Regions from separate parts of the Bacillus nitroreducens genome, predicted to be linked through region 2. Evidence: riboswitches for the same ligand, from Rfam matches in the RefSeq annotation. Region 2 holds a riboswitch; each other region holds the start of a gene.
The links. Region 2 has a riboswitch for S-adenosylmethionine ahead of ACWPVE_RS13235 (methionine ABC transporter ATP-binding protein). Riboswitches for the same ligand answer to the same signal wherever they lie in the genome.
Positions count from the first base shown of each region.

Region 1: it holds a riboswitch for S-adenosylmethionine, as region 2 does, so the genes downstream of both, ACWPVE_RS05165 (PLP-dependent aspartate aminotransferase family protein) here and ACWPVE_RS13235 (methionine ABC transporter ATP-binding protein) in region 2, are expected to answer to the same signal.
Region 3: it holds a riboswitch for S-adenosylmethionine, as region 2 does, so the genes downstream of both, ACWPVE_RS18775 (hypothetical protein) here and ACWPVE_RS13235 (methionine ABC transporter ATP-binding protein) in region 2, are expected to answer to the same signal.

Region 1 covers NZ_CAXHYI020000003.1:272,471-280,022, forward strand. The annotation lists gene ACWPVE_RS05145 (MFS transporter) at 1-15, opposite strand, end outside; gene ACWPVE_RS05150 (Zn-ribbon domain-containing OB-fold protein) at 59-481, opposite strand; gene ACWPVE_RS05155 (thiolase family protein) at 478-1,641, opposite strand; gene ACWPVE_RS05160 (acetoacetate--CoA ligase) at 1,641-3,605, opposite strand; gene ACWPVE_RS05165 (PLP-dependent aspartate aminotransferase family protein) at 3,764-5,563, opposite strand; SAM riboswitch class I at 5,666-5,778, opposite strand; SAM riboswitch class I at 6,040-6,147, opposite strand; gene ACWPVE_RS05170 (sensor histidine kinase) at 6,415-7,552, shown strand, end outside.
Region 2 covers NZ_CAXHYI020000003.1:1,950,243-1,957,794, forward strand. The annotation lists gene ACWPVE_RS13230 (O-acetylhomoserine aminocarboxypropyltransferase/cysteine synthase family protein) at 95-1,423, shown strand; SAM riboswitch class I at 1,530-1,636, shown strand; gene ACWPVE_RS13235 (methionine ABC transporter ATP-binding protein) at 1,887-2,909, shown strand; gene ACWPVE_RS13240 (methionine ABC transporter permease) at 2,906-3,574, shown strand; gene ACWPVE_RS13245 (MetQ/NlpA family ABC transporter substrate-binding protein) at 3,593-4,453, shown strand; gene ACWPVE_RS13250 (hypothetical protein) at 4,641-4,766, shown strand; gene sufC (Fe-S cluster assembly ATPase SufC) at 5,261-6,046, shown strand; gene sufD (Fe-S cluster assembly protein SufD) at 6,064-7,371, shown strand; gene ACWPVE_RS13265 (cysteine desulfurase) at 7,371-7,552, shown strand, end outside.
Region 3 covers NZ_CAXHYI020000003.1:3,046,571-3,054,122, forward strand. The annotation lists gene ACWPVE_RS18765 (cation:dicarboxylate symporter family transporter) at 391-1,554, shown strand; gene ACWPVE_RS18770 (threonine aldolase family protein) at 1,584-2,615, shown strand; SAM riboswitch class I at 2,816-2,916, shown strand; gene ACWPVE_RS18775 (hypothetical protein) at 3,115-3,459, shown strand; gene ACWPVE_RS18780 (acyl-CoA dehydrogenase family protein) at 3,776-5,011, shown strand; gene ACWPVE_RS18785 (hypothetical protein) at 5,013-5,177, shown strand; gene ACWPVE_RS18790 (LLM class flavin-dependent oxidoreductase) at 5,297-6,676, shown strand; gene ACWPVE_RS18795 (acyl-CoA dehydrogenase family protein) at 6,716-7,552, shown strand, end outside.

The DNA.
Region 1 (7,552 bases), 1.7 Mb from region 2:
TGGGGCTGTAGACATCAATTTCCCTCCTTTATTGAGATGATGTAATGTATTTCATCAATTATTCTTCTGTATTCTCAAAAAACGGCAACCAAACATTATTAACTTTAACTGGTTTAACTTGCAATGGTAATCCAATTTTTAATTCTTGATTAGGTTCTACCAACAAATGTGTAAGCATTGTTGGACCTTCTTTTAACTCAACAACTCCTAATGTATAAGGTGCAACTTCTCCCCAAGCTGGGTGACCTGGTCGATGTACAACACTCCACGTTTTTAACTTGCCTTTCCCTGAAGCTGGTACCCACTCAAGTTGATTACTCCAGCAATGCGGGCAGTGGGAACGAGGATAAAATACCCATTTGCTACAATCACAACAATTCTGTAGGATAAATTCACCTCGGGCTACTGCATCCCAAAATGGTTTTGTAGTTGGTGTCACAGTTGGACCTGGAACCGTTAAATTTTCTATTTTCTCTATCATGATTCCACCCCCAGGATTAATGCTGCAGCCTCACTTAGTGTTGCCCCATTCCCTGTTATTAGCGCGTGGCGTGCATTCGGAATCTGTCTCAACTCTGCTTCATGTCGTAATTGATGTACAGCTTCAATAACATGTGACATACCTCCAGCAAGGTCTGCCTGACCAAAACCTAATTGACCCCCATGTGTATTCAGTGGCCAATCCCCATCATGACCGAAAGAATGCTCCTTCATCCAGGAACCAAACCTTCCAGGTTCACAAAGCCCTGCATTCTCCAATGTTTGTGCAACTACACTCGTATAACAATCATATATAGAAAGCAAATCCATATCGTGCACTGTTAAACCTGCTTGATCTAGTGCACTTGGAATGGCATAACTTAGTGGTGCATTTTCCAATGACGGTGCTTGGCTAACTGCCCTATGGGTGATTTTCTCTCCTGCTCCGAGCAGATAAACGGGCGAATGTACTCCTCTTTTGGCATTTTCAACTGAGGTAACAATGACTGCCGCTCCACCAGCGACTGGCATTACAATTTCGAATAAATGCAAAGGATCGATAATTAATGGAGATTTTAACACATCCTCAACAGAAGCAGGCTTACCATACGTTATCGCCTTAGGATTTAGCTGTGCATTTTTTCTTGCCCAATGAGCAATAAGTGCAAATTCCTCTTGAGTCGAACCATACTCCGCCATGTGACGTTGCTTTAGCAACGCGTAAGAAGTATTTGCACCTGAAGCGCCAAATGGAACATCAAATTCACGAATTGGGTTACGGTTCGGAGAACGTAAGGTTTTACCTTTTTCATTGATATTGGCAAGAACACATAGAACTGTTTTACACATACCTGCTTCAATCGCAGCAGCAGCTCTCCAGATCATGCCCGCACCAGTAGCACCTCCTAGGTCTACCACATTTGACATTGTTGGCTCTAGACCAAGGTATTCTGCAACTGTAGCTGGCACATGTTGCGGAGTCTCTCCTACTTGTGGACCAATTAATAAACCATCAATCTCACCTTTTACAATACCAGCGTCTTGAATAGCCAGCCTTGCTGACTCTGCAATTAACCCAAGAGTGGTTGCACCCTCGCTATAACGGACTGGAGTAAGCTCTCCAATCCCTATAATTGCACCTTTAGGTTGGCGTCTAACCATTATAAGAAACTCCTTTCAGTCAAGCTGCTATATTCTTCAAGGCATTCGGGATTTGCAAGTGAACCTTTGTTCTTTATTGGCTGTCCAAGTACTGTTGAACGCACCGCTCCCTCAACCTTTTTGCCGTTAATTGTATAAGGAATCTCTTTTACACTGTAAATACGTCTCGGTACATGACGTGGTGAAGCTTTTTTCCTAACTTCCTTACGAATGTAATCAACTAAGGCTTGATCGAGCTCTCCATCTTTTGTCACAACACACAACGCGATTTCTTCATCATTATCTACAGGAAAACCAAAAACGATTGAATCATGTACCTCAGGAATTTGTTCAACAACTCGATAGATTTCCGCAGTTCCAATTCGAACCCCACCAGGATTAAGTGTAGTATCCGCTCTACCGTAAATGACAAGCGTCTGTTCAACTGTCTGTTCTGCGAAGTCACCGTGGGACCATATACCAGGACGTTCAGCAAAATAAGCAGAATAGTAGCGCTCGTCTCCGTCCTCACCCCAGAATGTAATTGGCATGCTTGGAAATGCTTTTGTACATACTAATTCACCTTTTTCATTGATCACCGAAACTCCACGGTCATCTAGTACATCCACTGCCATACCGAGTGCTTTACATGTAATTTCTCCTCGTCTAACTGGATGTACAGGGGAACCCATCACAAAGCATCCAATAATTTCAGTTCCACCTGAAATAGAAGCTAGCATAATATCCGTCTTGATGTCGTTATAGATCCAATCATATTGTTCAGCTGCTAAAGGTGCTCCACAAGAAAGAACACTACGCAAACTAGATAGATCATGTTTCTTCCCTACCTGATAGCCCGCCTTCATCAAAGTTTCTAGATATTTTGGACTTGTTCCGAAATGTGTGAGTCCAATTTTTTCACTAATCTCCCATAAGATGCCTTTATTTTTCTTAGGAATGGGTGACCCATCATAGAGAAGAATTGCAGCACCGCTTGCTAATCCTGAAACAAGCCATGGGTACATCATCCATGCAGTATTTGTGTACCAAAACATTACATCTCCAGTTTTCACGTCACAATGCAACTGGTGTTCTTTTAAGTGTTGAAGCAATGTACCTCCTACCGAGTGAACAATCGCTTTTGGTAGTCCAGTAGTTCCAGATGTATATAGGATATATAGTGGATGATTAAAAGGAACTCTAGTAAACTCCAGCTGAGATGAGCTGTCTTGACATAAATCCTGCCAACTTAACACTGTTGTGTCTTGATTTACTACTAAATCAGTTCCTTCAGATAAAGTCACGATAGCCGAAACATCCTTAAGTACCTGACTAACTGCTGAAATGTTATCTCGAATATCAAAGAACTTTCCGTTATACTGGTATTCCAAAGTGGCTATTAATACCTTTGGACGAACTTGCCCAATCCGATCAATGATTCCCTTTGGACCAAAATCTGGAGAGCATGATGTCCATACAGCGCCTAGCGAAGTGGTTGCTAACAAGGCCACTAAGCCTTCAAGGCCATTTATAACAACACCTGCAACACGATCACCCTTATTTACTCCTAAACTTTTTAATCCATACTGAACAGTAGCCACCATGCTACGTAGTTCTCCAAATGTTACTGAACGAGAGACTCCGTTTTCATCTGCTGTGATAACGGCTGTCTGCCATTCTTCACCTTGTAAAAGATTCTCTGCAAAATTCAATTGGGCATCTGGAAACCATTGAGTACCAAGCATCCCACCATCACTTGGTGGAATCATTATCTTCGTACCTTTTTCTCCTACAACATTCGCAAAATCCCATACTGCTGACCAGAAGTTTTCAGGCTCAGCGACAGACCAGCGATGAAAACGCTCATAAGGCAGAAGCGGAAAACCGACCTTTTGTGAGAAATTCATCAAATTAGACTGTGAGACCCAAGTTTCACTTGGCTCCCACAGAATATTAGATTCTAGTAAACTGTGTTGTGTTGTCATTATTTTCTTCCTCCCTTATCGAAATTAAAGCATTTCCCTCGCTGCACCAGTCACCTAACAAAAACCATTTTAAAATTTCCGTCAGCTCATGCTTTTATCTTTTACTATTTAATAAATCTACCATGTAAAAACTGTAAGTCATTATCTGACTTTTAGTCTTAAATTTCGCAAGCGTAAGTAACAATTGCACCCCTGAGTCGTTGTGCTTCCTTATAAGTACATCTATTTTGAACAACTTCAAGACCCGCTTCTTTCGCTACCTCAACAGCTCTCGGAGAAATAACCCCTTCTTGTAGCCAGAACACTTTTGGCTGGATGTTAGCTGCCTCTGCTGCAACACCAATCGCTGCTTCAGGACTACGGAATACCTGAACAATATCTACCTTCACTGGAATAGAGGCTAAATCTGGATAAGCTTGCTCGCCTAATACTTCTGTTTCTCTTGGATTAACAGGAATAATTTTATAGCCGAGACGTTGCATTTTTCGTGCGAGTCTGTAGCTTGGTCGAGCTGGATTACCACTTAGTCCTACAACTGCAATTGTTTTGGCACGTTGAATTTCCTTCCCATCAACTTCTTCACGAATAAATGTAGATTGTAGAGCCCAACGAATGACTCCCTCATCGTTAACAGCTGTTTCACCTTTTTGCTCACCTTTTGATGAGATTCCTGTCGCTTCATAAAAAGCTTGGTCTAAATCATTGACTAGATCACGGTATGATTCAATTCCAACTGAAAGACGAATTAACTCTTCACTTACTCCCGTTAATTTTAATTCTTCTGCACTTAATTGCTGGTGAGTCGTTGACGCAGGGTGTATGATTAGTGACTTTGCATCTCCAACATTTGCTACATGTGACCATAGCGCAATGTTATTAATTACTTTCTTACCAGTTTCTCTGCCACCCTTAATTCCGAAGTTTACGATTGAACCAAATCCAGAACGTAAATATTTAGTTGCTAGTTCATGTGCTGGATGCTCTTCAAGACCTGGATAAGCAACCCATTCAACTGCAGGGTGTTCTTGTAGGAATCTTGCAACCTGTAATGCATTTTCATTATGTTTTTCGATTCGTAAGTGTAATGTTTCAAGTCCTTGTAGTAATAAGAACGCACTATGTGGACTTAAAGAAGAGCCAAAATCTCTTAAAAGCTGAACTCTGAGTTTTGTACTAAATGCCAAAGTACCAAATTCATTTGCATAAGATATGCCGTTATAGCTTTGATCTGGCTCTGTAAAACCTGGGAACTTTTCACTGTTCCAATTAAATCGGCCACCATCAATTACTAGTCCACCAATTGTTGTTCCGTGTCCACCAATCCACTTGGTTGCAGAGTGAACAACAATGTCTGCTCCAAATTGAATTGGTTTACAAACATATGGTGAAGCAAACGTATTGTCAATAATGAGAGGTATACCATTCTCATGTGCAATTTCCGAAACAGCTTCAATGTCTAATACATGCAAGCTTGGGTTTCCAATTGTTTCAGCAAATACAGCTTTTGTTTTAGGCGTAATTGCTTTTCTAAAATTCTCTGGGTCTGTTGGATCAACGAAATGAGTTTTAATTCCATATTTCGGTAACGTAACAGCGAAGAGATTGTAAGTTCCACCATATAAATTTGAAGCTGCTACAATTTCATCTCCTGCTTCCGCTACGTTCATGATAGCTAAAGCAATTGCAGCCATTCCTGACGATGTTGCTACGGCAGCGACGCCATCCTCCAATAACGCAATTCGCTTTTCAAGTACATCAACAGTCGGGTTACCAATACGAGAATAGATATTCCCAGACTCATCAAGGCTAAATAGACTTTGAGCATGATCTGTATTATGAAATACAAATGAAGTCGTTTGGTAGATTGGAACTGCTCGTGAACCCGTTGTTGGATCAGGAGATTGGCCCCCATGTAATAGTATCGTCTCATCATCATACGTGTTATATTGTGTAGTCATTGTTTATACCTCCGAATTCATTTTTAAAAGATTATTAGAATAATCGTTTTTTCATTTTATGGTTATATAAAAAGCCCCCTCAATATAAGAAGAGGGGGCCTCATCTTATCTATCAGGCGCTTAACGCACCTGCAGGAATTAGCACCTTTTCAAGCTTTCACTTGAAGGTTGCTGGACTTCTTCGGGCCTGTTCCCTCAGTCACTCTGGATAAGAAATATTTATTAAATTGACGTATTAACGTATTAACACTTCATCTACATAAAGGATTATAGAATATTTTATTAATATAGTCAATATATTTTTTGAAAAATGCTGATATTCTTAAGATTCCCTTTAAATCTCTTCCATATTAATCAAGAATGTTCTGTAGATTCCGCATAGAGCCTCTCTACATATTGGAAACAAACAAAACCCCTTCTGTAAGATAACAGAAGGGGCACATGAATATATAAACATCCTTTTACATTCGTCCACCTTCTCATCTTCGAAAGTAATAATACTTCCTCTGAACTTGGCACCGGGCTTTGACTAGCTGGTTGCCGAGGCTTCTTTGGGTCAGTCCCTCCACCTCTCGTGATAAGAAGAATTGCGTTATTTAACTATTAGAATAAATGTTATACATTTTAGATAATTTAGTCAATACTTAACGAAAAATTTTAAAAATTAAAGTCCCAAAAATACATTTAATGTACTCCACACTTAGTATAACTAATAAACAAACGTTTTCATTTTATTGAGTAGATGATAAAATGGGAATGGGACTAACTCCCTACAATTACCAAATTTAACATGCGAGCGATTACACTATTGCTTTGTAATCTACTTACGTCAAAATTGAGAGGCGACTCTTATGCTTAAGCAACTAAGAAAATGGAATACATTACGAAATCAAATTTTATTTATCTTCTTGTTTGTTATGATCATCGTTCTAGTAATTGTGGGACTACTAACTTTGAACGAGGTTTCTACTCTTTTAAAAAGCAATGCAGAGAAACAAATTAATCAGGTTGCTGTTGAAACAAATGCTAGATTTGAATCGTTATTCGAACAAATCAACATGTCCTCAAAACTCGTGATTACAGATGAAGAAGTGCAACATATACTTACAAAAATCTATGATGGGAAAGAAATCTCATTTCAAGAACGCCAGCAATTAATGGGAAGTGTTAACCGGATTTTAGGGAATAGCGATGGAATTTTTTCATATCAAATTTTTTCTAAGCAACAACATCGTGTGATACCTCTTGATGAAGGCTTATTAAAAGACCGAATTAATCCTAGATGGATTCAAAAAGCAGACCAAGCAAAAGGTAGGTTGGTCTGGGTTGGAGATGATCCACAAGATAAAAATAACTTCCTTGCCATAAGAAGAATAAGTTTAATCGACCGTACGTATAAAAATGGAGGATATTTACTAATTAGTATCGACCGTAATCACTTTCAGTTTGCAAAATCGAACAACCAATTTTCCATCCTGTTAGACAAAAATGAGCAGCCTATTATTCAGAATTACGATGGGGATCTCACAAAAATCATTTCAAATCCAGAAGGTACACTTCAACTTGAGGAAGGAGAATTTATAGTCTCAAGGGAAACCTCAACTCTTACAGGTTGGACAGTATTTATTTTAACCCCAATAAGTGAACTTACTAAAGGAATCGAAGGAATACGGAGAGGTATCGTTCTGTCTGGTGTAGTTGGTGCAGTTATTTTTATGAGTTTCTCCTTATTCCTGTCAACAATCATCACACAACCAATTGTTCGCTTAACCAAAACAATGCAACTTGCGGGAAAAGGAACTCTTACCTTAAATCCAAATGTTCCTTCAGTCAATGAAATTAATGAACTAAACAGTACTTACAATCAGTTGGTGAAGGAAACAAACCATTTAATCCAAATGGTTTATCAGAAAGAGATCCTACGTAGTCGTAGTGAATTAAAGGCACTTCAAGCACAAATCAACCCACATTTTCTTTTTAATACACTAG
Region 2 (7,552 bases):
GTTTGGGTGATATCGTGTAAAAACTACCTGGTAAATATAACAACAATGTCTGCGCAAACAGCCTTTATTTATTAAAAAATAGGGAGAGATTCTAATGAGCGAAAAACAAAAGAATTATAGACCAGAAACAATTGCGATACATGGAGGACTAGAAGCAGATCCAATAACAGGTGCTAGAGCTGTACCAATCTATCAATCTAATGCATTCAAATTTAATACAACTGAGCATGCAGCAAATCTATTCGGTTTAAAAGAGAATGGATATATCTATACACGTATTCATAATCCAACAACAACTGTATTTGAAGAAAGAGTTGCACAATTAGAGGGTGGGGTCGGTGCGTTGGCTGTTTCAAGTGGAATGGCAGCAATCACGACAGCTATTCTAAATATTGCAGGTGCTGGAGATGAGATTGTATCAGCTTCTACACTATATGGTGGAACGTATAACCTATTCGCAAATACGCTTCCTAAGTATGGAATTAAAACGCATTTTGTAAAACCCACTAACTCAGAGGATTTCCGTCAAGCTATAACTCCAAATACAAAAGCGATCTTTGCAGAGACGATTGGAAATCCAAGTTTAGATGTCCTTGATATTGAAGCCGTTGCTAATATTGCTCATGAGGCAGGGATTCCATTAATTGTTGACAATACCTTTTCTACTCCATATCTGTGCAGACCGATTGAGCATGGGGCAGATATTGTTATTCATTCAGCTACAAAATGGCTATTAGGTAATGGAACAACAATGGGAGGAATTATTGTAGATGGTGGTAAATTTGATTGGAATTCACCGAAATTCCCAGGTTTCACAACACCAGATCCAAGCTATCATGATTTAGTCTATGCTGAAGCGCTTGGACCAGTCGCTTTTATTATTAAAGCAAGAGTTCAACTACTTCGTGATACTGGGGCTGCTTTAAGTCCATTCAATGCATTCCAATTTAACCTAGGTCTTGAAACATTACATGTTCGTATGAAAGAACATATTGCAAACACAAAAAAGGTAGTTTCCTATCTTAAAAACCATCCAGGTGTTGAATGGGTTCAATACCCTGGTGAAGAGGATCATCCTAATAAACAATTAGCTGATAAATATCTACCAAAAGGTGCAGGATCCGTTGTTATCTTTGGTATCAAAGGTGGAAGAGAAGCTGGTGAAAAACTAATCAACAGTGTTGAACTTTGGTCACATGTTGCAAATGTCGGTGATGCAAAGAGCCTAATCATTCACCCAGCTAGCACCACCCATCAACAATTAAGTTCAGAAGACTTAAAGGCATCTGGTACAACAGAAGACTTAGTTCGCTTATCTATCGGTATTGAAAATATCGATGATATATTAGAAGACTTAGAACAAGCTATTAAAATAGCGAACGGTACAAGTTCAGCTTACACTGCAGAAAACGCATTAAAGTAAATGGATAAATTTTGTCACACCATTTCCATTGACAGCAATTGCTACTGATGATAATATAACCTTCATATTGTTTAGAATGAACGTTTAAAAGTAAATAGATTAGATACTCTTATTTAGAGTGGTGGAGGGATGTGCCCGATGAAACCCAGCAACCGTCAACATTTGTTGAAAAGGTGCCAATTCACACAAAGCAATAGCTTTGGAAGATGAGAGGAAGGAATTCATTTTATGGTGCCTTTCTGCTCTCTTTAGCAGGAAGGCATTTTTATTTTCTTTTTTAATTATTTGCTTACTCGCATAAACTAAACAAAGTCTTATGAGATGTATAGCTACAGGCGCCATCGGGTCTCTGGTCTAAGTCAATCGCTACGGAAGGTAAGAAACACCTTCTGTCAGTGCTCGTCTTATCCTTGTCGCCGATAGATGGGGTCAGCGCATTTCGATGAATAGAAGGTGTGACGATATGATAACACTTAAAAATGTGAAAAAGATTTATCAATCTAAAACAAATTCGGTTACAGCCGTTAACAATATTGACCTGGAAATTAATGAAGGAGAAATATTTGGAATCATTGGTTACAGTGGTGCAGGTAAAAGCTCCCTTATACGTTTATTAAATGGGCTTGAAGCCCCAACAGATGGTACAGTTATGGTTGCAGGTCATAACATTACGACCGTAAAAGGTAAAGCATTACGAGAAGCTCGAAAAGAAATAAGCATGATCTTTCAGCACTTTAACTTACTGTGGTCCCGTACAGTTCGCGAAAATATTTCCTTTCCACTTGAAATCGCAAAGGTGCCAAAACCAAAGCGAGAAAAACGAGTAGCAGAGCTAATTAAGCTTGTAGGATTAGAAGGCAGAGAAAATGCTTATCCATCTCAGCTAAGTGGGGGACAAAAGCAAAGAGTAGGGATTGCAAGAGCACTTGCCAACAATCCAAAAGTACTCCTTTGTGATGAAGCAACATCTGCGTTAGATCCAGAAACAACGGATTCTATATTAGACTTACTGGTTGATATAAATCAACGATTAGGGTTAACGATTGTGTTAATTACCCATGAAATGCATGTGATTCGAAAAATTTGTCACCGTGTCGCAGTCATGGAAAACGGAGAGATAGTTGAGCAAGGAAAAGTACTTGAAGTGTTCAAAAAGCCTAAAGCTAATATTACAAAGCGTTTTGTACAACAAGTTACAGAACCTGAAGAAACGAAGGAGACGATCGAACACCTCTTGGAGCAGTATTCAAGTGGAAAGGTCGTGCAATTAACCTTTGTTGGAAAGGCAGCTGAAACTCCACTAATTACGGATGTAATAAGAAGTTATGAAGTGAGTGTTACAATCATTCAAGGAAAAATTTCACAAACCCAAAGTGGATCTTATGGAACTTTGTTTGTACATTTTAATGGGGATACTAATGAAATTGAACAGGCTATCCAGTACATCCGTAAGCAACAGGTTGAAGTGGAGGTGCTGAGCCAATGATGGAAAAATACTTACCAAACGTAAAGTGGGAAAATGTGTGGGAATCGACGCTTGAAACATTGAGTATGACGGGGATATCCGTTGTTTTAACCTTTATATTCGGACTTATTTTAGGATTATTACTGTTCTTAACTTCTAAGGGAAATCTTTGGGAAAATAAAGTGTTGAACTCTGTTATTGCATCATTCGTTAATATTTTTCGTTCCATTCCTTTCATTATTTTAATCATTTTACTAATTCCGTTTACCAGTCTTATTATGGGAACGATGTTAGGTGTAAAAGGAGCACTACCAGCATTAATTATAGGTTCGGCACCTTTCTATGCAAGAATGGTTGAAATTGCTCTTCGTGAGATTGATAAAGGTGTGATTGAGGCAGCAAGATCAATGGGTGCAACGACAACGACAATCATCTGGAAAGTTTTAATACCTGAATCTTTGCCAGCGATTATTTCGGGTATCACCGTTACCGCTATTGCGCTAGTTGGTTATACAGCAATGGCAGGAACAGTGGGTGCAGGTGGTCTGGGCACATTGGCCTATTTGGAAGGATACCACCGCTCAAACTTAGATGTAACTTTTGTAGCAACTATATTAATATTAGTCATTGTATTTATCATTCAGCTTATAGGTGATATTCTCACTTCTATAATAGATAAACGATAAAAATGGAGGGAAAACTCGATGAAGAAGTTTTTACAGTCAATTCTAGTAGTAGCATTTGTACTAGCACTTGCTGCATGTGGAACAGCAGATGAAGAAGGAACAAAAGAAAACAACAACGGTGGAGCTGAAGGAGAATCCGAAAATGTAACCATTACAATCGGAGCTACACCAGTACCGCATGTAGAGATTTTAGAAGAAGCAAAACCTCTATTAGAGGAAAAAGGAATTACGTTAGATATTAAGGAATTTACTGATTATGCAATTCCGAATAGAGCTTTAAGTGAAGGCGACTTAGATGCAAACTATTTCCAACATATTCCTTACTTAAATAAAGAAGTTGAAGAAAAAGGCTACGAAATTGTAAACGCTGGTGGCGTTCATATTGAACCAATTGGTATTTTTACAAAAAAATACAAATCTATAGATGAGATTCCAGATGGCGCAACATTAATTATGAGTAATTCAGTTGCTGACCATGGCCGCGTACTTGCAATGTTAGAAAGAGAAGGGCTTATTACATTAAAAGAAGGAATTGAAAAAGTAAGTGCAACTCCTGATGATATCGTTGAAAATCCAAAAGAACTTAAATTTGAAATGGAACTTGATGCAGCGCTCCTAACAAAAGTGTATGAGGGAGAAGAAGGAGACCTAGTTGCAATTAACGGTAACTATGCACTAGATGCTGACTTAAATCCAACTACAGATGCTCTAATCGTTGAATCTCCAGAGGATAACCCTTATGTGAACATTATTGCGGTTCCTCAAGGTGAGGAAAATAGTGATGCGATTCAAACATTACTAGAGGTTTTAGGATCAGAAGAGATTACTAAATTTATTGAAGAAAAATATAGTGGATCTGTTATTCCAGCTAAAGAATAAGAGGAGAGGTTGACCAGTGGATGGTCAACCTTATATTTGTTTTATAAAGCAAATTTGGAGTAAATCCAAGGATATGAAAGGTATTTATTGGTTTGTTACTTATAATGGATCATTCATTTTCACTATGCCTTTTTCATTAGAGGAATCGAAGAATATACGTGAATACCGTATTTGAGGAAGTTTCAAGGTGATGTTACCATTATATTTGTATCCAACAAAAAAGAAGGGATTGGTTCGATATCAATCAAATCCGTTTGAATTATACGGGCGAAATGGAAAAGGCAATGCATCAGGCTCATGGGATTGGATATAAGGATTATTGTCAAAAATTAGACGAGCGCATGCGAATTGAGGAATGTCGTGAACGGGATTATAAAAAGAGTCTAACGATAGTAGCTCAAATTCATCGAATTATACAAAGGTAGAGTTATAAATCTAGTTCTAACCCAGTGTCAACATGCTGGGTTTTTTATTATATTGAATGAATTTATAGAATTAGTGAAAAATATATCCAGTATTGAGTAACGTAGCCCCTTCATCCTTACATATCTTTTTAAATTATGTTATCTTAGTGTTGGACAAGATTTAAGCGAAAATTTTCTCATTTAGCTCTCATATTTAGTCTTTTCAGACCAACCTAATTTAATAACCTTACATAATAGAAAATGTATTCCTGATGCCAAAGTGTAAAGGTTGATATCAGATTGAATTTGATATAAGATTGTAATGAGTATAAAATGAGAATGAAGTTTTGACTTAATTTGTCAATTCTATACAAATATTTTTTGTCTAATGGAGGTAGTTGTAATGGCAGGATCAACTTTAGTTATTAAGGATCTTCATGTCGAGATTGAAGGCAAGGAGATTTTAAAGGGAGTTAACCTTGAGATAAACGGTGGAGAAATTCACGCAATTATGGGACCAAATGGTACAGGTAAATCAACTTTATCATCTGCAATTATGGGTCACCCTAAGTATGAGGTTACAAAAGGTAGCGTTACACTTGACGGTGAAGATGTTTTAGAAATGGAAGTTGATGAGCGTGCACGTGCTGGTCTTTTCTTAGCAATGCAATATCCAAGTGAAATTGCTGGAGTTACAAATGCTGACTTCCTTCGTTCTGCAATTAATGCACGTCGTGAAGAAGGCGACGAAATCTCTCTAATGAAATTTATCCGCACTATGGATAAAAACATGGAAAAGCTAGAAATGGATCCTGATATGGCTCAACGTTACCTGAACGAAGGCTTCTCAGGTGGGGAAAAGAAACGTAATGAAATCCTACAATTAACAATGCTTGAGCCAAAGATTGCAATTCTTGATGAGATTGACTCAGGGCTTGACATTGATGCATTAAAAGTTGTTTCTAAAGGAATTAATGATATGCGCGGAGAAGAGTTTGGTTGCTTAATCATTACTCACTACCAACGCTTACTTAACTATATTACACCAGATAAAGTACATGTCATGATGCAAGGTCGTATCGTTAAATCTGGAGGACCAGAGCTTGCACAACGCCTAGAAGCAGAAGGATATGACTGGATTAAGCAAGAACTAGGAATTGAAGATGAAACTGTAGGTCAAGAAGCGTAAGCGTTAGGAGGATAATGATGACAATCGAAACGAAATTACCATTTGATAAAGATTATGTCAGAGGTTATTCGTCTACTCTTGGTGAACCAAGCTGGCTTGCGGAACTTCGCTTACAAGCTCTTGAAAAAGCTGAAGATCTTCCAATGCCAAGACCAGACAAAACAAAAATTGATAAATGGAACTTTACACAATTTACAAATCATGTTGTGGAAAGTGCACCTTATAACTCAATTGACGAATTACCAGAAGAAATTAAATCACTTATTGATATTGAAGAAGAAAAGAATATATATATTCAACGTAATAACACTCCAGCATTTATTTCTCTTACAGAAGAGGTAAAAGCAAACGGCGTTATTTTTACAGATATTCATACAGCTGCTCGTGAACATAGTGACCTTCTTCAAAAGTATTTTATGACAGAAGCTGTTAAAGTGGACGAACACCGTTTGACAGCACTACATGCTGCGTTAGTAAATGGTGGGGCTTTTGTATATGTTCCTAAGAATGTTGAAGTAACTGTTCCATTACATGCAGTATTTATTCAAGACAACGGTGAAGCAGCTACTTTCAATCATGTTATTGTAGTGGCTGAAGATAATAGTTCTGTTACTTATGTTGAAAACTATCTTTCTACAACAGATTCTGTAGATACAATTGTAAATATTGTTTCAGAAGTAATTGTTGGTGCCAATGCAAAAGTAACATATGGAGCTGTTGATGCGTTAGCAACAGGAAACACTACTTATGTTGCTCGTCGCGGTGTAGTCGGTCGTGACAGTAAAATTGAATGGGCTCTTGGACTTATGAATGATGGTGATACGATTTCAGAAAACATCACTCATTTAGTTGGGGATGGCTCACATGCTGATTCTAAAACAGTTGTTGTAGGTAGAGGAGAACAAAAACAAAACTTTACGACTAACATTACGCACCATGGTAAAAATTCAGAAGGATATATTTTAAAACATGGTGTCATGAAGGACAGCGCAAGTTCGATCTTTAATGGTATTGGAAAGATTGAACATGGAGCTTCTAAATCAAATGCAGAACAAGAATCAAGAGTATTAATGCTAAGTGAGAAAGCGCGTGGGGATGCAAACCCAATTTTACTAATTGATGAAGATGATGTAACAGCAGGTCACGCTGCATCAGTTGGTAGGGTTGACCCACTACAATTATATTATTTAATGAGCCGTGGTATACCGCAAGAAGAAGCAGAGCGCTTAGTTATCCATGGATTCCTTGCACCAGTTGTAAAAGAACTTCCAATTGAAGGTGTTAAAAAGCAACTCGTAGAGGTAATTGAAAGGAAAGTAAGATAATGAATATCCAAGATATTCGCTCTATGTTCCCAATCTTAAATCAGGAAGTTAATGGCAGACCACTTGTCTATTTAGACAGTGCTGCCACTTCTCAAAAGCCCGTGACTGTTATCGAAACGCTTGATCGATACTACCGAGAATATAACTCCAATGTCCATCGCGGGGTTCATACTCTTGGTAC
Region 3 (7,552 bases), 1.1 Mb from region 2:
TCAATTGCCCTAAAGATTTGTGAACTTTAACTTCTTTAGTGTAACAAGAAGAACTACACAGCCAATTTGTCCCACAACTATCGAACCATTGCTTTGCTCTTTGCCCTGATTCTGAATCTAGAAATGTAAAAAAATAGGGAAACGCTAGAACCGTCCCACTGTTTCTTTCATATCCTCTTTTGTTCGTTCATACAATGTATATTAAAAACTTCTCATAGTTTGGGAGAGTAGATGCCAGATTTGTCATATAGCCTTAATCTCAGATAGATCATTGTTTGTGCCATCTGGTATCGTTTTCTAGTTTGATATTTTTCTAAAGGTATCAACTGAACTGGTATGTAGTATCTATCTGATACTGAATACAACAAAATAAAGAAGGGGGAAATGTGTATGCCGAAGTTGGGACTTATTCCGAAGTTGATTCTAGGTCTACTGATTGGGATTGGGATTGGTTTTTTAGACATTGATTGGTTGATTCGATTAACAGAGACAGGCAGGGTGTTATTAGGTGGATTAATCAAATTTATTATTCCTCTTATCATTATTTCGTTTGTAGCTGCCGCCATTTCAGAGTTTGGGAAAAAGGCAGGGAAGTTATTAAGCTTCACTGTTGGGATTTCGTATATTGATACCATCATCGCATGCGGGTTGGCAGCTGGTGTGGCTTATCTGGTGATTCCGCTTTTTGCCATTGACTCAAGTTCAGGAGCAGATGCAGCAGCAATTGGTGCACCGTATATTGAGATTGAAATGACTCCAATTATGAGTGTAATGAGTGCCTTAATCCTTGCTTTTATCCTAGGTATTGGAAGTACGGTTGTAAAAGGGACAACTATTAAGAATGCGATAGGTGAATTAAGAGATATCGTTACCCTATGTATCAATAAGATTATTCTTCCGATTCTCCCTTTCTTTATTGCGTGTATATTCGCTGGAATCACTGCAAAGGGAGAGCTGTTTTCTAGCATTGGAATCTTTGGAAAGATGCTACTTTTAATTATCATTTTGCAGTTTGTCTGGTTATTTATTGAATACTCTGTAGCTGGGTTGATATCAAAAAATAATCCTATTCCGATGTTTAAGGCGATGATTCCTGCTTATTTTACAGCATTGGGTACAATGTCCAGTGCAGCGACATTACCTGTAGCCTTAAAACAAGCCAAAACGGTTCCTTACATGAAAAAGAGTATTGCAGACTTTGTAATTCCATTATGCAATACCGTTCATCTATCAGGTGCTGCCATGGCGATTACGATTAGTGCATTTACTGTCTCGCAAATGACCACGGGCCAATTACCACCAGTAGGTGTAGTGATTTCATTTATCATTTTATTAGGCATTATCGAGGTTGGTGCTGTCGGAGTTCCTGGTGGTTCAGTGCTAGCGGCGTTGGGAATCTTGCAGTCTTCTCTCGGGTTTGACGAAGCAGCATTAGGGCTAATGTTAACGTTATTTATGATTCAAGATAGTTTTGGAACAGCTACCAATGTGGTAGGAGATGGAGCTATTAGTATGGTCGTAAATAAGTTTTTTGGAAAAGATGAAGCTGTATAAAAAAGTTACAAGGAAAAAGGAGAATATTAGTGAAACGAATCGATTTACGAAGTGATGCTGAAACGATGCCAACTCAAGAAATGGTAGAGGCGATAACAAAAGCGAAGCTAGGCGATGATATTCTTGGCGAAGATCCGACAGTCATTGAACTGGAAAGGCTCGCTTCTTCTATGCTAGATATGGAAGATGCGATGTTGACAATCTCGGGTACAATGTCGAACCAAGTAGCGGTCATGACGATGACAGAACGCGGCCAAGAAGTCATCATGGGGAAGGAATCCCACTTATATAATCTTGAAGTAGCAGGGTTAGCTGCACTTTCTCAAGTCCAAGCGCGAAGTGTTTCCGTAACAAAAGGGGTTTATGATATAAACGAAATAGAAGAATCCATTCAACCTGTTGGAATTCAAGCAGCGGAAACGGGACTCATTTGTTTAGAAAATACCTATAACTTAAATGAAGGTTCAGTTGTCCCCCTCGAAAATATGAAGGACATAAAAGAAGTGGCAAAGCGAAATGGAATTCCTGTCTATTTAGACGGTGCTAGGCTCTTTAATGCCGCAACTTACCTAAATGTGCCAGCCTCGGTCATTTGTCAATATGCGGATGCAGTACAAATTTGTTTAACAAAGGGGTTAGGTTGTCCAATCGGCTCAATCTTATTAGGACCAAAGACCTTTATTCAAAAAGCAAAGAAAATACGCCAAAGATTAGGCGGAGGGATGAGGCAAGCAGGTATCATTGCGGCACCAGGAATCATTGCGCTTCAGAAAATGACAAATCACATGCAGAACGATCATCAATTAGCCAGTCATTTAAGTGACGGACTATCCACGATTCCAGGCCTAAAACTGCTCTCAGAACAATTCCAAACGAATATCGTATCCATTGAAATTGTACAAGAAGGCTGGGATGCCGATCGATTAGTGGATCTATTAAAATCTAGAAATATCTTAGTGAAGAAAATAGGCCCTAAAAAAGTGCGAATGGTCACACACCACCAAATCACGAAAAAAGACATAGATGCGGTCCTAAGTTACCTAGTAGAAAACCTAGGGTAGGTAGTAGAACAGGGGGAACAGGGGGACGGTTCTGCTGTTCACCTATTTTTTTACATTTTCACAAATGTAGGTCCTGACCGCCTGTATAGTAAGGAGGATTGGAATTCTCCCTATCCTACACTTTCATATTTTTCTGAAAAGGTAGTTGACAATGTTTTTAATATGGCTTATATTGTAAATTAATTAAATAATGAACAAATTACTTATCAAGAGAGGTGGAGGGACTGGCCCGACGATACCTCGGCAACAGGCTTTATAGTACTGTGCCAATTCCAGCAAGCGTATGCTTGAAAGATAAGGAGAGTAAATAGGACGAATCCATTAACCTCTTCTTATTTTGAAGAGGTTTTTTATATTTTTACTCGATTATAACCGAAAATTTAATATGTAGAATTGCTGATTGGACCACCAAAGGCACTGTGAGAATGTATATTTTTTCAGTGCCTTTGGTTTTTTTATTTTTAAAAACAAGAGAAAACACAAAAGGAGGACACTCATCATGGAAAAAGCATTACATGTGCATAACATTCGTATTAAAACAATAGGACATGATACATTTTCACAAAATGAATATCTGAATTTACCCGATTTGCAATTTTATAAATGGTGCAATGATCAGTATGGGGTAAATCGAGGTGTTTTTAATACAATCGATAACTGGTTTTTTGAAAATGGCATTATCAACATTCAACATCGTCGTATCTATCTTTTAGCATTTCTAGATCACACCTTGGAAGAAGGAATGAAGCAGGAACATGAAAAATTTATTCGATTTGGAAATGGAGGATTAACTAGACAGCTTCAGAAATTTTTCACGCCGAAAAAATATCAGTTTATAAAATGAAGAAAATTAGAAAATTGCATATCTGCCGATTAGACAACTAAAGGCATCTTTCTTTTCATTCAAGACGTGGGAAGTGAGGTGTCTTTTTAATTTGAAGAAAAAGTTTCGTTCTATGATTCAGTGCGATTCTGTATCGCACTAAATCTTACTATTCCGATGCGATTATTTAAAATAATTCGAAATTCCATACCGTAGAAAGAGCAAACTGAACCATTTAAAGGGGGTGATGCAAAGCCTCAATAAGCAGCAAGTAATAAAAAATGTACGATTCGTTTCACCAAATATTATTTACATGAAACCATAAGGAGGAAAAGAAATGACAGTAACATTAGAAAAAGTAAGAGGTGTATGGGGGAGTGCCCCTAGTAAGAACTACGAACAATTGGCATCAAGATTCCGAGGGGTTTTTCAACAAATACGAGAGGGTGCCGTTCAACGAGAAAATGAGAGAAAGCTGCCTTTTGAGGAAATCCAATTGCTAAAAGAAGCAGGATTTGGAGCAATTCGGATTCCACGTGAAGAAGGAGGCTTGGGAGCAACACTTCCAGAGTTATTTACTCTTCTGATTGAATTAGGAGAGGCAGATTCGAATATCCCGCAAGCACTGCGGGCACATTTTTCTTTTGTTGAGATGGTATTAAATTCACCAAAGGGTGAACAAAGAAGCAAGTGGATAAAGCGTATTTTAGACGGAGATCTTGTTGGGAATGCGTGGTCTGAAGTCGCTGGCGCGAAGGCTGGCAGCTTCTTAACAAATGTAACGAGAGGAGAAGGAGACCAGTTATTTTTAAACGGTACAAAATACTATTCAACAGGTACGATTTATGCCGATTGGATTCTTGTTTTGGCAACCCGTGACGACAATCATATCTTTGCGGTTATCTCAAGATATGCAAAAGGCGTAGACGTCATTGATGATTGGAATGGCTTTGGACAAAAATTAACAGCTAGTGGAACAACACGATTCACAGATGTTTCGATTAAGGAAGAGGAAATCTTAACAGAGGAGTTTAATGCGCAATATCTAGCTGGCTTTTTCCAAATGATGCATTTGGCAACTCTTGCTGGGATTGCCCGTGCAGCAGCAACGGATGTTTCAAAAGCTGTAGCAGAGCGTCAACGAACATATACACATGCAGCAGGTGCTCGTCCAAGTGAAGATCCACAAGTGCTACAAGTAGTTGGAAAAATACATAGCTTGGCTTATGCTGCTGGAGCCATTGTTGTAAAAACAGCCGAATCGTTACAACAGGCATATGAAGTCCGTCTATCTGGAGACGTTGAAAATGAAGAAGTGCTCAATGATGAGGTGGAAATTGAAGTTTCACAGGCTCAAACGGTGGTCAGTAGCTTAACACTTGAAGCATCAGAATTATTGTTCGACGCATTGGGTGCTTCCGCCACCTTACAAACAAAGAGCTTTGATCGCTATTGGCGTAATGCCCGAACACTAGCATCACATAATCCTCTTATCTATAAAGAGAGAGTGGTCGGGGATTATGCGGTGAATCAAACACGCCCACCTTATGTATGGCATGTTGGGAGGAGTTAAAATGTTGAAAATTTATAGAGTGAAAAATATTTTTAGCCGAGTAATCAAACTGTTCTTTTGGAAGATCCCTATTTTCTTTTTTAGACTCTCATCAAATAGATTATTGCTTTCTGATTGGAAAATCCCATCCCAAATGATTGGTGAAACGGGAGTTGACGTTAGGTAGGATTTAAAATTCCTGCGGGAAAGTGTGAGACTTGAGACCCCGCAGGAACAAATGTATAACGGAAATCACGGTGTGAAAGGGAACTAGCATTCATTTTTAATCATAATGGAGGTAAAAAAATGCCAAAGAAAAGAATCTATTTAAATGCATTTGATATGAATTGTGCGGGTCATCAATCGCCTGGATTATGGACGCATCCAGATGATCAATCATCGATTTACAAGGATGCCGAGTATTGGGAATACCTTGCTAGATTGTTAGAGAAGGGTCGGTTTGATGCCATCTTCTTGGCAGACGTTTTAGGAACATATGATGTGTATCAAGGTTCAAGAGATGCTGCGGTACGTCAAGGGGCACAGGTGCCTGTCAACGACCCTGCTTTTGTTGTCCCTATTATGGCACGTGCGACAAAGCATCTAGGATTTGGCCTCACCGCATCAACAAGTTATGAGCACCCTTATTCATTTGCAAGACGGATTTCCACACTAGACCATCTTACAAAAGGAAGAATAGGTTGGAATATTGTCACTTCCTATTTAGATAGTGCAGCTAAAAATCTAGGGCTTGACCAGCAAATTAATCACGATGAACGCTATGACATAGCGGATGAATATCTTGAGGTTGTCTATAAATTATGGGAAGGGAGCTGGGAGGATGGAGCGGTTCGTTTAGATAAGGAAAAGAAGATTTATACGGATCCAACTAAAGTGCATGATATTAACCATCATGGCAAGTATTTCAAGGTACCAGGTGCTCATCTATGTGAGCCATCACCACAACGAACACCCGTTATTTTTCAAGCAGGTGCCTCGAAGAAAGGAAGGCAGTTTGCGGCGAAACATGCGGAACTTGTATTCATTAGTGTTCCTACGGCTCCGATTGGTCAAACGTTTGTCAAAGCCCTACGTGAAGAAGCGAAAAATGCGGGGAGAGATCCAAACGAGATTAAAGTTCTTTCATTATTTACACCGATTGTTGGACGTACAGAAGAAGAAGCGTACGCAAAATTTGAAGAGTATAAAAAACATACGAGTTATGAAGGTGGATTGGCTCTCTTTGGGGGTTGGACGGGTGTGGATTTATCTCGATACAATCCAGACGACAAGATCGAATATATCAAAAATGATGCGATTCATTCAGCCCTTGAGACATTTACAAAAATAGACCCTGAAAAACAATGGACCGTGAGGGAGGTAGCGGAATTTGTAGGAATTGGCGGAATCGGGCCAGTTGCAGTAGGGTCACCTAAACAAGTAGCGGATGAGATGGAAAAATGGATAGAGGAAACGGATGTAGACGGATTTAATATTGCGTATGCTATTACACCAGGTACATTTGAGGATTTTGTAGAATTGGTCATTCCTATACTACAGGAACGCGGACTTGTTAGAAAAGAATATGTGGAGGGTGGCTTGCGTAAAAATCTATTTGGGAATGAACAATTACCAGACCATCACCCAGCTCGCCAATACCGTAAGCTAACCACCGTTCAAGTGTAGAAATAATACTTTTTGAAACGAAAAGAAAGAGGGAGAGAGATGGTCGAAACCATAACAAATCAACCAACTGATTATCTAAAAACAGCACAATTGCTGGCACAAGAATTCTCAAAAGATGCAGCAGAGCGGGATAAAATTGGAGGCACTGCGAAAGTTCAACGCGATGCATTACGTAAATCAGGATTATTAAAGATTCTAATTCCAACTGAATATGGAGGCAGCGGTCAACCTTGGTCTCTCGTTCTTCGTATCGTTCGTGAATTGGCAAAAGCAGATGCGGCACTCGCGCATTTGTATGGATATCATTTTTTACAACTTGTGACTCCTCATTTTGCAGGTTCCAAACAACAGAAAGAATACTTTTACACCGAATCAGCAAAAAATAATTGGTTTTGGGGAAATTCAGCAAATCCGATCGAACCTACGTTAATTGGAAGAAAAGATGGAAATGGGTTTATTTTAAACGGATACAACACATTTAGCACTGGTGCAAAGGACTCTGATCGTCTATTAGTTTATTGGATCGATCAAGAAGAAAATGACAAGGTTTATGTTGGTTTTATTCCGACTAATCAAATCGGAGTAATTATAAATGATGACTGGGATGGAATGGGTCAAAGGCAAACAGATAGCGGGTCGGTCACTTTTGAGAATGTGATTGTGGAACCACATGAAATTCTGGATAAATCGGTGTCCGCAGGAAAACCATTCTCTACGTTTGATCCGATCTTATCGCAAATTATCTTAGCAAACGTCATTGTAGGAAGTGCGGAGGGAGCTTTAAAGGAAGCGCGTAAATACACAATTAATAAATCACGACCATGGTATCTATCGAACTATGAAAAAGCAATCGATGACCCTTTTATTCAACGTCGC